DNA from 2 places in the Stenotrophomonas sp. KH_029 genome. Region 1 is predicted to be linked to the other one. Evidence: predicted binding sites of a transcription regulator. Region 1 holds the regulator's gene; the other holds the start of a gene.
What was found. Region 1 encodes FliA, which starts transcription of late flagellar genes. Its sites were predicted from a motif close to TAAAGTTTNNCNNNCNNNGGCCGATAA; they were not measured.
Positions count from the first base shown of each region.

Region 2: AC3ITM_RS13735 (HDOD domain-containing protein) is a predicted target of FliA. The motif match lies at 5,502-5,528, and genes of this name have one in related genera.

Region 1 covers NZ_CM174498.1:1,980,136-1,987,816, reverse strand. The annotation lists gene flhB (flagellar biosynthesis protein FlhB) at 76-1,206, shown strand; gene flhA (flagellar biosynthesis protein FlhA) at 1,203-3,311, shown strand; gene flhF (flagellar biosynthesis GTPase FlhF) at 3,461-5,158, shown strand; gene AC3ITM_RS09130 (MinD/ParA family ATP-binding protein) at 5,145-6,032, shown strand; gene AC3ITM_RS09125 (RNA polymerase sigma factor FliA) at 6,029-6,775, shown strand; gene cheY (chemotaxis response regulator CheY) at 6,792-7,184, shown strand; gene AC3ITM_RS09115 (protein phosphatase CheZ) at 7,184-7,681, shown strand, end outside.
Region 2 covers NZ_CM174498.1:3,027,883-3,035,563, reverse strand. The annotation lists gene AC3ITM_RS13750 (thiolase family protein) at 1-1,103, opposite strand, end outside; gene AC3ITM_RS13745 (S8 family serine peptidase) at 1,280-4,126, shown strand; gene AC3ITM_RS13740 (Glu/Leu/Phe/Val dehydrogenase dimerization domain-containing protein) at 4,203-5,300, opposite strand; gene AC3ITM_RS13735 (HDOD domain-containing protein) at 5,667-6,719, shown strand; gene AC3ITM_RS13730 (phospholipase D family protein) at 6,753-7,681, opposite strand, start outside.

The sequences.
Region 1 (7,681 bases):
GCATTGTCGAGGCCCGCCCCCGTCACGGAACGGTTCTTGCACGACTCCGGGTAATCCCCCTGCGTCGTGTCCCTGATGTCCGAGAACGAACAAGCCGGCGAAAAAACCGAACAACCTACCGAAAAACGCCTGCGCGACGCCCGCGAGCAGGGCAACATCCCGCGTTCGCGGGAGTTGGCCACCGCCGCGGTGTTCGGCGCCGGGGTATTGGCGCTGCTGGCCTATTCGGGGGCGATCAGCAGCAACGCCAAGGCCTGGATGCAGTTGGCACTGAGCCCCGAGCCGGGCCTGCGCCTGCAGCCGCAGGCCCTGTTCGGGCATTTCGGCCAGCTGCTGCTGCAACTGCTGTGGGCGATGTGGCCGCTGGTGCTGATCTGCCTGCTGGCCAGCTTCCTGTCACCGGTGCTGATGGGCGGGCTGCGCTGGTCGAACAAATCGATGATGCCCGACTTCAAGCGGATGAGCCCGATGGCCGGGATGAAGCGCCTGTACGGGCCGGAGGCGATCGCCGAATTCACCAAATCCCTGCTGCGCATCGCCTTTGTCGGCACCGCCGCCGGGCTGGTGGTCTGGCACGGGGTCCGGCCGCTGCGCGACCTGCTCAACCAGCCGCTGGAAGCGGCCATGGTGCACGGACTGGGCTTCACCCTGAAGCTGCTGCTGGCCACCGGCGGGGCGATGCTGCTGCTGGCGGCCATCGATGCGCCCTACCAGCGCTGGAACTGGATGCGCAAGCTGAAGATGACCCGCGAAGAGCTGCGCCGGGAGATGAAGGAAAGCGAGGGCAGCCCGGAGGTGAAGGGCCGCATCCGGCAGCTGCAGCAGCAGCTGGCCAACCGCCGGATGATGGAGGCCGTGCCGACCGCCGATGTGGTGGTGGTCAATCCCACCCACTACGCGGTGGCCCTGAAATACGAGGGCGGCAGGATGGGCGCGCCCACCGTGGTGGCCCTGGGCGTGGATGAAACCGCCCTGCGCATCCGTGAAGTGGCCGACGGCAACAAGGTCGCCATCGTCGCGGCGCCGCCTTTGGCACGCGCCTTGTATCGGGAAGGTCAACTTGGCAAGGAAATTCCCGTGAGACTGTATTCGGCCGTGGCCCAGGTCCTGTCCTACGTTTACCAGCTGCGCACCTGGCGCGGCGGCCCGATGCCGGCTGCGCCCAGCATCGATGTGGATGAATTTGCCAGGGGAGCGCGCCCATGAGCGCCCAGTCGGCCGCTACCGGCATGAACATCCGCAAGGCGCTGGACATGATCCGGCACGGCCTGGGCGCCCCGCTGATCGTGCTGGCGCTGCTGGCCATGGTGGTGGTGCCGCTGGCTGCCCCGGTGCTCGATGCGCTGTTCACCTTCAACATCGCCATCTCGCTGATGGTGCTGCTGGCGGTGGTGTACGTGAAGCGCCCGCTGGATTTCACCATCTTCCCGATCGTGCTGCTGATCACCACCATGCTGCGGCTGGCACTGAACGTGGCCTCCACCCGGGTGATCCTGCTCAACGGCCAGAACGGCCACGAAGCGGCCGGCAAGGTGATCGCCGCGTTCGGCGAGTTCGTGATCGGCGGCAACTACGCGGTTGGCATCGTGGTATTCGCGATCCTGACCATCATCAACTTCGTGGTGATCACCAAGGGTGCCGGCCGGGTCTCCGAAGTGACCGCCCGCTTCATCCTCGATGCCATGCCCGGCAAGCAGATGGCCATCGATGCCGACCTCAATGCCGGTTTGCTGACGCGTGAGGAAGCCAAGGCCCGGCGCGAGGAAGTGCGCGAGGAGGCCGACTTCTACGGCGCGATGGACGGTGCCAGCAAGTTCATCCGCGGCGATGCGATCGCCGGCATCCTGATCCTGTTCATCAACCTGCTCGGCGGGCTGGCCGTGGGCGTGCTCCAGCACGGCATGCCGTTCGGCGATGCGGCGGCCACCTATACGCTGCTGTCCATCGGCGACGGCCTGGTAGCGCAGCTGCCCGCGCTGCTGGTGTCCTCGGCGGTGGCCATGCTGGTCACCCGCGCCTCGCGCTCGCAGGACATGGGCCAGGCCATGATGGGCCAGGTATTCGGCCAGTACCGCGCGCTGACCATCGCCGCCGTGATCCTGGGCCTGGTCGGCCTGGTGCCGGGCATGCCCAACGTCGCCTTCTTGACGCTGGCGGCGATCCTCGGCTTCGTGGCCTGGAAGGCGTGGAAGAAGAGCCTGGCCGCGACCGGCGGCGGCGACGCCCCGGCCATCGGCCGCGGCGAGACGCTCGGCCTGCCCGGCGCCGCCCCGCCGCCCACCGCCGAGCTGACCTGGGACGAGCTGCGCCCGGTCGACCCGCTGGGGCTGGAAGTGGGCTACCGGCTGATTCCGCTGGTGGACAAGAACCAGGGGGGCGAGTTGATGGCGCGCATCAAGGGCGTGCGGCGCAAGCTCACCCAGGACATCGGCTTCCTGATTCCCTCGGTCCACATCCGCGACAACCTGGAGCTGCCGGCCACCGCCTATCGCCTGCTGATCCATGGCGTGCCGGTAGCCACCGCCGAGATCCATCCCGACCGCGAACTGGCGCTGGATCCGGGCAGCGCGCTGGGCGCGCTGGAAGGCATCGCCGGCAAGGACCCCGCCTTCGGCCTGGATGCCACCTGGATCCAGCCGCACCAGCGCGCCCATGCCGAATCGATGGGCTACACCGTGGTCGATCCGGCCACCGTGGTGGCCACCCACCTGTCGCACCTGATCCGCGAACACGCCCCCGAGCTGCTCGGCCATGAAGAAGTGCAGCAGCTGCTGGCCAACCTGGCCAAGAGTGCGCCCAAGCTGGTCGAGGACCTCACCCCCAAGACCCTGCCGCTGTCGGTGGTGGTGCGGGTGCTGCAGAACCTGCTGATCGAACGCATCCCGGTCCGCCAGCTGCGCAAGATCGTCGAATCGCTGGTGGAAAACGGCCCGGCCAGCCAGGACCCGGCCGTGCTGACCGCCGCGGTGCGCAATGCGCTGGGCCGTTTCATCGTGCAGGAGATCGCCGGGATGTCGGCCGAATTGCCGGTGTTCACCCTCAACCCGCAACTGGAACGCGTCTTGCAGGAGTCCACACAGGGCAACGGCGCCGCGCTGGAACCCGGACTCGCCGAGCGACTGCATCAAAGCCTGGCCGAATGTGTCGGCAAGCAGGAAGCGAAGAACGAGCCGGCGGTCGTGCTGGTACCCGGCCCGGTACGTGCCGCGCTGGCACGGCTGGTGCGCCACAGCGTCCCCTCGCTGTCGGTGCTGGCCTACAGCGAGGTGCCCGAGGACAAACGGTTGAAGCTGGTCGGCACGATCAGCTGAGCCGGAACTCCGACGGCAACGCGCCAGAAAACAGACACCTCATTCGATACCACCGCAGCAGGAAATAAAGGGAAACCCGGACCGTGCAGACCACCGACAACCAGAGCTTCCCTTCGCCCACTCCGCCGCCCCAGTCCCGGTACCACAGCATGAAAATCAAACGCTTCGTCGCCCCCGATATGCGCTCGGCCATGAACCTGGTGCGCAAGGAACACGGTCCTGATGCGGTGATCCTGTCCAACCGCCGGATCGAGGAAGGCGTCGAAATCGTGGCGGCGGCCAACTACGACGAAGGTGCCGTGCAGCGCGCCCTGGAAGCGGCGCGCAAGGACGTCGCACCGGCACCGGCGCCGGCACGCCCGCGCAATGCCGCCGATGCGGTGATCGCCGCGGTGACCCGGCGCAGGGCGCCGGTGGCCGTGCCCGAACCGGTGGCGGCCACCACCTCGGCGGTAGCCGCGCTGGCCCGTGCCGCGGTCGGCGCCACCGGGCGCACCCTGGACAGCGCCAACGAAATCGTGTCGCCGCCGGGCAGCAGCGGTTTTGCCGCCACCCTGGCCCGCGCCACCCTGGCCCGCGCCGGCCTGGACACCGCTGCCAACGCGGTGGCGCTGCCGGAAAATATCTTCTCCACCTATCCGCTCGAGCCGGCCGCAGCCGCCGCCCCGGCCGCCCCGCTCAACCGCGCCCGTTTCATCATCGACCCGCCGCTGGACGAGCTTGCCGAAGACCTGCCGTACACCCCGGTGGCGGCCAGCGTGGCGATGCCGCCGCTGCCGGTGACCATCACCGCCGTGGCGATACCGGCCCAGGCGCCGGCCCTGCCCGCCGAACCGGTCGCGCTGGCCGAACCGGCCGCCAGCACCGCAGCGGTCATCGCCGTCGACCCCGCCAGCACCCAGCCGGCGCCGGCCCCGGAACTGGTGATGGTGCCGCGCGATGACGAGGAACTGCGCCAGCTGCGCCATGAAGTGGCCGGCATGCGCCAGGTCATCGAACGCGAAATGCACCGCTTCACCGACGAGCGCCTCCGCGGCAGCCCGGTGCGCGCCTCGGCGCTGGACCTGATGGACGAATACGGCTTCGATGCCGGCATCAGCCGCGATGTGGCCATGCAGATCCCGCTGGACACCGAAGCCCACCGCGCCCGCGGACTGATGCTGGGGCTGCTGTCCAAGAAGCTGCCGATCGCCCCGGTCGATCCGCTCGAGGCCGGCGGCGTGATCGCCCTGGTCGGCCCCACCGGCGCCGGCAAGACCACCACCATTGCCAAGCTGGCCTCGCGCTTTGCCGAAAAGCACGCCGCCCGCGACGTGGCCCTGGTCACCACCGACACCGGCCGCATCGGCGCCCGCGAGCAGCTGTACGGCTTCGGCCGCCAGCTCGGCATCGCCGTGCACGAGGCCAGCAGCGGCAGTGACCTGAACCAGCTGCTGGAGCGCCTGCGGGACTACAAGCTGGTGCTGATCGACACCGCCGGGCTGGGCCCGCGCGACCGCGCCCTGGCCGCCCAGTTGCAGTGGCTGCGCGCGGCCGAACAGATCCGCACCCTGCTGGTGCTGCCGGCCAACACCAGTTTCGGCGACATGGACGAGGTGGTGCGCCGCTTCAGCGCGGCCAACCCGCAGGGCGTGGTGCTGAGCAAGCTGGATGAAACCGGCCGCTTCGGCAGCGCCCTGTCGGTGGCCGTGGACCACCGCCTGCCGATCACCTGGGTCACCAATGGCCAGGACGTTCCCGAAGACCTGCACCGGGCCAGTGCGGCCAATCTAGTCCTTCGCCTTGAAGATTTGCGCCGCGCGGCCGATATGCCCTGCAACCCGGAGTTCAACCATGCCGTCGCGTGAGTATGCCAAGCTGACCAAGACCTTCCCGCTGTCGGCCACCCGCAGCCAGCCGCTGGGGCCTGTGCGCACCATCGCCGTGACCGGCGGCAAGGGCGGCGTGGGCAAGACCAACGTGTCGGCCAACCTGGCCGTGGCCCTGGCCGACATGGGCAAGCGCACGCTGTTGCTGGACGCCGACCTGGGCCTGGCCAACATCGATGTGATCCTGGGCCTGCAGCCCAAGCTGACCCTGGCCGACCTGGTCGCCGGGCGCTGTTCGCTGGACGAGGTGATCCTGGAAGGCCCCGGCGGCGTGCTGGTGGTACCGGCCGCGTCCGGCCGCCGCCACATGGCCGAACTGCAGCCGGCCGAACATGTCGGCCTGGTCAATGTGTTCTCCGAACTGGAGCGCGAGCTGGACTTCATGGTGGTGGACACCGCCGCAGGCATCACCGACGGCGTGCTGACCTTCTGCCAGGCCGCGCAGGATACCGTGGTGGTGGTCTGCGACGAGCCGGCCTCGATCACCGACGCCTACGCGCTGATCAAGGTGCTCTCGCGCGAACGCGGCGTGGACCGCATCCAGGTGGTGGCCAACATGGTGCGCGACCCCAACGAGGGCCGGGTGCTGTACGAAAAGCTGACCCGGGTCTGCGACAAGTTCCTGGCCGATGTCTCGCTGAACTACCTGGGCTGCGTACCGCAGGACGACTGGCTGCGCCTGTCGGTGCAGCGCCAGCAGCCGGTGGTCAAGGCCTACCCGTCCAGCCCGGCCGCGCAGGCGATCACCGAGATCGCCCGCCGCACCGCGCGCTGGCAGGCCCCCACCGAACCGCGTGGCGGGGTCGAATTCTTCCTGGAACGCATCCTCAAGCAACGCGGGGTGGCCGCATGAAAGGCGCCGCACAATACAAAGAAGTCCAGCGCACCGCCGCCAACGAGTGCATTGCCCAGCACTCGGACCTGGTCCGGCGCATCGCCCACCACCTGGCCGCACGCCTGCCCGCCAGCGTGGAGGTGGATGACCTCATCCAGGCCGGCATGATGGGCCTGATCGAGGCCTCGCGCAGCTACGATGCCGACCAGGGCGCCTCGTTCGAGACCTACGCCTCGATCCGCATCCGCGGCTCGATGATCGACGAGATCCGCCGCGGCGACTGGGTACCGCGCTCGGTGCACCGCCGCGCCCGCGATGCGGCCTCCACCATCCGCCGCCTGGAACAGACCACCGGCCGCGCCGCCAGCGCCACCGAGGTTGCCGCCGCGATGGAGATGCCGCTGCCCGACTACCTGCGCCTGATGGAAGACGCCGCGCGCGGCCAGGTGCTGAGCCTGGAATCGCGGATCGAAGACCAGGGCGAGCTGGACACCGTCGCCCAGGGCGGGCCGACCCCGCAGCAGGTACTGGAACGCGGCGAGTTCGGCCGCGAACTGGGCAATGCGATCGGCCTGCTGCCCGAACGCGAACAGCTGGTGCTGTCGCTGTACTACGAGCAGGAACTGAACCTGAAAGAGATCGGCGCCGTGCTGGGCGTCAGCGAATCGCGTGTGTGCCAGATCCATGGCCAGGCCGTACTGCGCCTGCGCGGCCGATTGAAGATCTTCGAGGCGGCTGACGCCGGCCTTGAGAACCACTGATACCGAGGAAAGTGCTTTGAACAAGAACATGCGTATCCTGATCGTCGACGATTTCTCGACCATGCGTCGTATCGTCAAGAACCTGCTGGGCGATCTGGGCTTCACCAATACGGCCGAAGCCGAGGACGGGCATGCCGCGCTGTCTCTGTTGCAGAGCCAGTCGTTCGATTTCGTGGTCACCGACTGGAACATGCCGGTGATGACCGGCATCGACCTGCTCAAGGCGATCCGCGCCGATGCCAAGCTCAAGACCCTGCCGGTACTGATGGTCACCGCCGAAGCCAAGCGCGAGCAGATCATCGAAGCGGCCCAGTGCGGGGTCAATGGCTACATCATCAAGCCGTTCACCGCCCAGACCCTGGAAGAGAAGCTCGGCAAGATCTTCGAACGCCTGGCAGCGAGCGCCTGATGGAAACCCTCAGCGAAAAATCGGCGCTGGTGCAGCGCCTGCAGGATGCCCTGGCCGCGCTGGAAAGTGGCGACGAAGCCGGCTGGCGCCGGGAAATCGACGCACTGGCCGCCCTGCGCACCCAGCCGATGATGGCCGGGCTGAACCGGCTCGCACGCGAGCTGGGCCAGGCGCTGGGCGAGCTGCCCAGCCTGCCCAGCGAAGCCGGCGAACTGGACGATGCCTGCGCGCGCCTGGATCACGTGGTGGCGATGACCGAACAGGCCACCCACCGCACCCTGGACCTGGCCGAGGAATGCCGGGCGCTGACCGAACAGCTGCGTGCCAACGGCCTGACCGCCGACCAGGGCCAGCAGCTGGACCAGATCCGCCACAACCTCACCGAAATCGCGCTGACCCAGAGCTACCAGGACCTGACCGGGCAGATCATCCGCCGCGTGGTCGGCATCGTGCGCCGCGTGCATGAAGGTTTCAGCGCGCTCGGCCTGCCGCCGCAG
Region 2 (7,681 bases), 1.0 Mb from region 1:
CCGCGCTTGCGCAAGGCGTTCACCAGAGTGACCACCAGACGCGCGCCGGAGGCGCCGATCGGATGCCCCAGTGCGCAGGCGCCGCCATTGACGTTGACCTTGTCGTGTGGGATGCCCAGCTCGCGGATCGGGGCCATGGCCACCACCGCGAACGCCTCGTTGATTTCGAACAGATCGACCTGGTCCAGGCTCCAGCCGGTCTTTTCGATCAGCTTGTGCAGCGCGCCGATCGGGGCGGTGGTGAACCACTCCGGCTCCTGCGAATGGGTGGCATGGGCCACGATCCGGGCCAGCGGCTGCAGGCCGCGGGCGGCGGCATCGTCCTCGGACAACAGCACCACGGCGGCGGCGCCGTCGGAGATGCTCGACGAGCTGGCGGCGGTGACCGTGCCGTCCTTCTTGAACGCCGGCCGCAGGGTCGGGATCTTGGCGATGTCCGAACGGCCCGGCTGTTCGTCCTGCGCGAACGCGACCTCGCCCTTGCGGGTGGCGACCTTGACCGCGACGATTTCATCGTCGAACGCGCCGCTGGCCTGGGCGGCCTGGGCCCGGCGCACCGATTCGATCGCGAAGGCGTCCTGTTCCTCGCGGCTGACCTGGTACTTGTCCACCGCGCATTCGGCGAATTCGCCCATGGCCTTGCCGTCGTAGGCGTTGACCAGGCCGTCGTGGGCCATGTGGTCCACCGCCTGGAAGTTGCCGAAGCGGTTGCCGGTGCGCGAGTTGGGAATCATGTGCGGGGCGTTGGACATCGACTCCATGCCGCCGGCGACCACGATGCTGGCCGAACCGGCCTTGATCAGGTCGTGGCCGAGCATGATCGCCTTCATGCCCGAACCGCAGACCTTGTTGAGCGTGGTGGCGCCGGTGGACAGCGGCAGCCCGGCGGCGATCGCGGCCTGGCGGGCCGGGGCCTGGCCCAGGTTGGCCGGCAGTACGCAGCCCATGATCACTTCGGAGACATCCGCGGCCGGGACGCCGGATTGTTCCAGCGCGGCGGCGATGGCGGCCGCGCCCAGGGTGGGCGACGGTACGCCGTTGAACTGGCCCAGGAAGGAACCGATGGCGGTGCGTTTGGCGGCGGCGATGACGATGTTGGGCATGGCAATCTCGTTGATGCGTGAGCGATAACCGAAATGGGAACGCGGGCATTGGAAGCGGTCGCGTTTCCCGGCAGACTGCGTGGGGTGGCCCAGTATAGAGGGTCGCGGTTTACTACCGGTGTCGGCCGGGAAGGCAGGATGCCGGCAGCGGTTCCATTTCACGTTGGGGAGCAGGGATGAAGCAGTCAGCGATCAACAGGAGCGCACTGGCCGGCGCATTGGCAATGGCCTTGAGCGCATGCGGTGGTGGCGGGGGCGGGGGTGGCAACGTGCGGGTGGATCCACCGCCGGTGGCGCCACCGGTGACGCCGCCGGTCACCCCGCCGGTAACGCCGCCGTCGGGGCAGCCGGCGTTCAACGCGCACCTGGCGGTGGTCAACGCCGTTGACCGGCAGAACATGACCGGCAGCGGTATCCGCATCGGGGTGGTCGATTCGGGCGTCAACCGCGCCAATCCCACCCTGTCCGGGCGGGTGGTCTCCAGCCGCAGCTACGTCGATCCGGCCACCAACAACCTCAATGTCGACGATGTGGTCGGGCATGGCACGGTCGTGGCCTCGCTGGCCGCCGGACGCGCGTTCGGCGCCTGGCCGGGCGGCATTGCGCCGGAGGCGCAGATCGTGTCGGCGCGGATCATCAACGACAAGAGTCCGGTCGATGACGGCTCGGGCAACGGCAACGAAGTGAACGGTGCGCTGGGCCTGGCCGGCATCCACCAGGATCTGATCACCGACGGTGTGAAGATCATGAACAACTCCTGGGGTGGCCTGTACTGGAACAACCCGGCGGCCACCGCGCCGATCGCCGCCGAATACCGCCCCTTCATCGTCGGCCACAACGGCCTGGTGGTGTTTGCCACCGGCAACGAGAGCAAGCCCAATCCCTCGGACATGGCCGCGCTGCCCAGCCAGGTCGGCACCGGCGGTAGCCTGCCGGCCGCCGATCTGGAACGTGGCTGGCTGGCGGTGACCGCGGTGGATACCAACAACCCCGGTGCCCTGGCGTCCTACGCCAACGCCTGCGGCGTGGCGGCCCGGTACTGCCTGGCGGCGCCGGGCACGGTGGTCTACCTGGACCCGAAGAACACCGGCGGCACGCCGTCCTACCTGTGGGGCTCGGGCACCTCGTACGCCGCGCCGCTGGTGTCCGGCGCGGCGGCACTGGTGTGGCAGAAGTACCCGTACCTGAGCAACGACCTGGTGCGCCAGACCCTGCTGGGCACTGCCACCGACCTGGGGGCGTCCGGCGTGGACAGCACCTTCGGCTATGGCCTGCTCAACGTCGGCAAGGCGCTCAACGGCCCGGGCCGGTTCGACTGGGGCAATGCCACGGTGGACGTCAACCAGACCGGGCTCAACTCGCTGTGGAGCAACAACATCAGCGGCAGCGGTGGCTTGATCAAGCAGGGCATCGGTGCGCTCGGCCTGTCGGGCACCAATACCTACACCGGCGACACCCGCATCGAGCGCGGCACGGTGGCGTTGCGCGATGGCGCGTCGATCACCTCCAACGTGTTCGTCCTGGCCCATTCGGCCGGCCCGAGTGCGTCGGCGCTGCAGTTCATGGTGGGCGGCGGCCGGGTCAAGGGCAATGTCGACAACGGCGGCAGCGTGATCCTGCGCGATGCCAGTGGCACCGGCACCATCGACGGCAATTACATCCAGCGCGCCGGCGCGCAGCTGATGGTGGCGCTGGGCGGCAATCCGCTCAATGTCACCGGTACCGCCAGCCTGGCCGGCAACGTGTACGTGAGCGATATCGTCAGCGGCTACGTGCCTGCCAATGGCCGTACCCAGACCGTGCTGCAGGCCGGGCAGGGCATCACCGGTCAGTTCGATGCGGTCACCCACGGCCTGACCCAGGCCACGCTGCTGTCTATGTCCCTGCAGCAGACAGCCAACACCGTGACGCTGACCACTGACCAGATCAACATCACCAGCGCCAGCCGCACTGCCGGCCTGGCCGGTACCGCGCTGGCCTCGGCGGCACGGGTGGAAGCGGCGTTCGAGGTGCTCGATGGCGGCGGCATGGCCGGCAGCGCATTCGCCAACGGTGCCGGCGAGCTGCAACGCGTGCAGGGCAACCAGGCCCTGCAGGCCAGCCTGGAGAGCCTGTCGGGCAAGGCCCATGCGCTGGCCGCCGCGTCCACCTTCGACAGCATCGACCTCAACCGTCGCGCGCTGTCGGCCCGCTTTGGCCAACTGCAGGGCGCCCCGCGCCTGCGCGGTGCCTGGCAGAGCCAGCTGGGCGACGCCGGGCAGGGCAGCTTCTCGGCCAGCGGCGCCGATACCCGCGGCTGGATGATGGGCCAGGACATGGCGCTGGGCAGTGCCGGCGTGCTCGGCTTTGCCTTCGGTGAAACCCGCACCTACAACAACCGTGAGTGGGGCGGCGACCGCGGCCGCGACCGCCAGTCCCAAGCGCAGCTGTACGCCGGCTGGAATGCCGGCGGCGCCTATGCACTGGGCCAGCTCGGGGCAGGTCAGTTCAGCCGGCAGATCGACCGCCAGCTGCTGCTGGGTGCCGGCCAGTACGGGGTCAATGCCCGTTACGGCGGCAGCTTCAGTGCGGCCAGCGTGGAAACCGGCTACCGCCTGGGCGGCAGCCGTGCCTCGCTGACCCCGTACCTGGGTGCCGATTACACCCGCGTGGACAGCGACCGTTTCACCGAGCAGGGTGGGCTGGGCTTCGGCCTGCGCGCCGCAGGCAACGCCAGTACGCGCAGCCAGGCACTGGCCGGGGTGCGCGCGCACCGCCAGTGGGGCAACTGGTCGCTGCGCGGCTATGCCGAGTGGCAGCAGCTGCTGTCCAGCGACGGGCTGGTCCAGGACGCCAGCTTCGTCGGGGTGGATGCCTGGGCACCGTTGGCCGGCGTGCAGCCGGCGCGCTCGGGCGGCCTGTTCGGGTTGTCGGTGGAATCGTGGTTGAGCGCCAACACGCGCGTGACGTTCGGTTACGACCAGCGGTTCGGTCCGCGTGGCGACATGCGCCAGCTGGCCCTGCGCTACGCGGCCGCGTTCTGAGCCGCGCCAGCGTGCGCTGAAAACGCAGAAGGGCGCGATCCGATCGCGCCCTTCTGCCCTCTGCCGCCGGTGGCGGTCAGTTGCCGCGCAGCGTGCCCAGCCGTGGCGTGGCCCGGCCCAGTGGCATCTTCAGTTTGCCGATCGACTGGATGCGCGTTTCGGCGATCTGGTCGGCCGCGCGCTGCGGGGCGATGTTGTCGCGCTGGGAAAGCGCGAAGATCCTGCCGAGGTTGTGGTAGATGCTGCGGATCAGGCGCATGGCGCGCTCACGGTTGTAGCCGTCGATCTCCAGCGACACATTCATCACGCCGCCGGCGTTGACCGCGTAGTCGGGCGCGTACAGGATGCCGCGCGCATGCAGTTCATCGCCCACTTCCAGGCTGGACAGCTGGTTGTTGGCGGTGCCGCAGATGATCTTGCACTTCAGGCGCGGCAGGGTCTGCGGGTTGATCGCCCCTTCCAGCGCGCATGGCGCGAAGATGTCGGCGTTGACGTCATAGATGTCGTCCGGCTTGACCGCTTCGGCGCCGTATTCGGTGACCGCGCGTTCGACCAGGGCGCTGTCCAGGTCGCTGACCAGCAGCTTGGCGCCGCGGTCGCGCAGCAGCTTGACCAGCTCCATGCCGATGTGGCCCAGGCCCTGCACGGCGATGCTGGTCTTGCCCACTTCCTCGTGGCCCAGCTTGTGCTGCATGGTGGCCATCAACGCCTGCAGCGCACCGTAGGCGGTGAACGGGGCCGGGTCGCCGGAGCCGCCATGGACCTGGTGCACGCCGGTGACGTACTCGCTTTCCAGGTAGATGTTCTCCATGTCGTTGACATCGGTGCCGACGTCTTCGGCGGTGATGTAGCGGCCGCCCAGCGAGTCGACGTAGCGGCCGAAGGCGCGGAACAGCACCTCGGACTTGTCCTGCTTGGGATCACCGATGATCACCGCCTTGCCGCCACCCACGTTCAGCCCGGCCAGGGCGTTCTTGTAGGTCATGGTCCGGCTCAGCCGCAACGCATCGGCCAGGGCCTCTTCGGTGCTGGCATACGGACGCATGCGGACTCCGCCCAGGGCCGGGCCCAGGGTGGTGTTGTGGATGGCGATGATCGCCCTCAGACCGGCGTCGCGGCTGTGGCAGAACACCACTTGTTCGTGACCGGTGGTTTCGAGGGTTTCAAATAACATGGTGACTCCGATGGTGCGAACGGTGGCGAACTGCGGCGAACGAACCAGCAAAAGGTTGGGTGTAAAACAAAAAAAGCGACGTCGTCTGGGTTCCGGGACGGTCGCGCGGCGCCATTCTAGTGCATTCGGCCCGAGGACGGTGTCAGTGCCGGTCCCGGCCGGTCGCGCCTGCCACAGCGGCGGCGTCCGGGCCGGTTTCATTAAAGTTGCTGAAGATGGCGCCGATGCCGTGGCAACGGTGCGCGGTACCGGCAAGGTCAGGATGGGCAACGTGGGCGCAGTGGCAGCAACACAGAGGCGGTACCCGGTGCCGGACGGGCGGCGATGATCGTGCTCGTGCTCGGCCTGGTGCTGGTGGCGGCGCTGCTGGCGGCGCTGTTGTGGCGTGCGCGCGATGAGGTCGCCCCCGACGCCGGGACGGCATCGCTGGCCGACCGCGCGGCCGCCCCGGCACCGGTGCCGGCCCCCGTCGGTTCCCGCCAGGCCGATCCGGCGCAACGGCTGCAGGCCGGGCTGCATGCGCTGGCCCTGGCCACGGCGGGCACGCCGGCCGCTGCCGCGCAGGACAGCGCGCTGGGCGAGGCCGTGGTGGCCACCCTGGAACAGCAGGACTGGTCGGCCCGGCACCTGCCGCGGCGCCCGCAGCTGTTGCCGCAGCTGATCCAGACCGTCAACGACAGCGATGCCTCGGCGCGCGCGATGGCCGCCATCATCGGCCAGGACGCGGTGCTGACCGGCAACCTGCTGCGCATCGCCAACAGCCCGGTCTACCGCCTGCAGGCGCGGCCGGTGGACAGCCTGCAACGGGCGGTGACCCTGGTCGGTACCGATGGCATCCGCCAGATCATCAGCGCGGTGCTGGTGCAGCCGGTGATGCAGCTGCACTGCCTGGCGTTTCCGCAGTTCGGCACGGTGATCTGGGAACACGCGCTGCTGGCCTCGCGCGCGGCGGCCGACCACGCGCGGCTGGTGACCCATGAGGACGGATTTGCCGCGCAGTGGCTGGGGCTGACCCAGGGGCTGGGCGCGACCCTGGTGATGCGCCACCTGCTCGACGCCGCCAGCCAGCCCGGGCAGGCCGCGCCATCGCCGGCACTGGCGGCGGCCTTGCTGGAGGCCTGGACGCTGCCGGTGGCCAGCCGCATCGCTGCCGCCTGGGAGTTGCCGGCGGCGGTGCACGAGGCCCTGCTGCACGATGGCGACCAGGCCCGGGCCGGGCTGCCGGCCAGCCTGCGCTTTGCCCGCGCCGCAGCGGCCGCCAGCCTGTTGTGCCGGCACGGGCGGATCGGCCAGGCGCAGGCGCTGGCGCTGCTGGAGCAGCTCGACGGCACGCCGCCGCACGCGCTGCAGTGGATCTGGCGCCGCCTGCATGGGCGCGGGGTGGAAACCCTGGAAGCCGACGAGCCGGTGGCGACCTGACCCTGCGCAGGACGCCGGCGGTCGAGGTGGCGGTTACAGCTGGGATTCCAGCGGCAGCCAGCTGATCACCCGCGCGCTGGCGCGCTGCCACAGCGTGCTGTCCGGTTCATGGGTCAGCCAGCCCGGCGGGCGGGTGTCGCGGTCCAGCCAGCGCAGCCGGCCCTGGGCATCCAGGGCCACCCAGTAGCTCACCTGCGGGCTGGCCAGGCGCAGGTATTCCCCACGCAGCCGTGCGGCCAGTACCGGATCGTCGAACAGCACGCCCATTTCGGTGTTCAGGTAGGCCGAGCGCGGGTCCAGGTTGAACGAGCCGACGAAGCCGCGCGCGTCGTCGAGCACGAAGGCCTTGGTATGCAGGCTGGCCCCGCTGCTGCCGAACAGGCCGCCGCTGTCGCCGTGCCCGCGCGCCTTCAGTTCGTACAGGTGCACGCCGCTGCGCAGCAGCGGTTCGCGGTAGCGCATATAGCCACTGTGTACGGCGGCCACATCGTTGGCTGCCAGGGAGTTGGTCACCACCCCGACCGTGGCGCCGCGCTGGACCATCGCGGCCATGCCCTCGCTGCCTTCCTGGCCGGGCACGAAGTACGGGGAAATCAGCAGCGCCTTGTGCCGGGTGGAGGCGAGTTCGCCGGCCAGGCGGGTCACCAGCCAGTTGGCCTGGTCATCGCGGCGGTGCTTCATGGCCGGGTCGGACACGATCTCCACGCGGTCGCTCCAGTGCAGGCCGGGCGCATCGCGGTAGAACGACCGCGCGGCCTGCGCCTGGACCCGGCGCAGGTAGGGTTGGGCGGCATCGAGCTTGGCTTCGTGCGCCGATTGGCGCACCAGCAGGCGCAGCTCGGCGGGGGTATGGAAGGCCAGGGCCGAGATCGGCACGGCGGCCTGGCTGTTCCAGTAATCGTCGAAAATGACATTGGCCTGCTGCACCGCCTTGCCGGCGACCAGCAGGTCCAGGTCGCGGA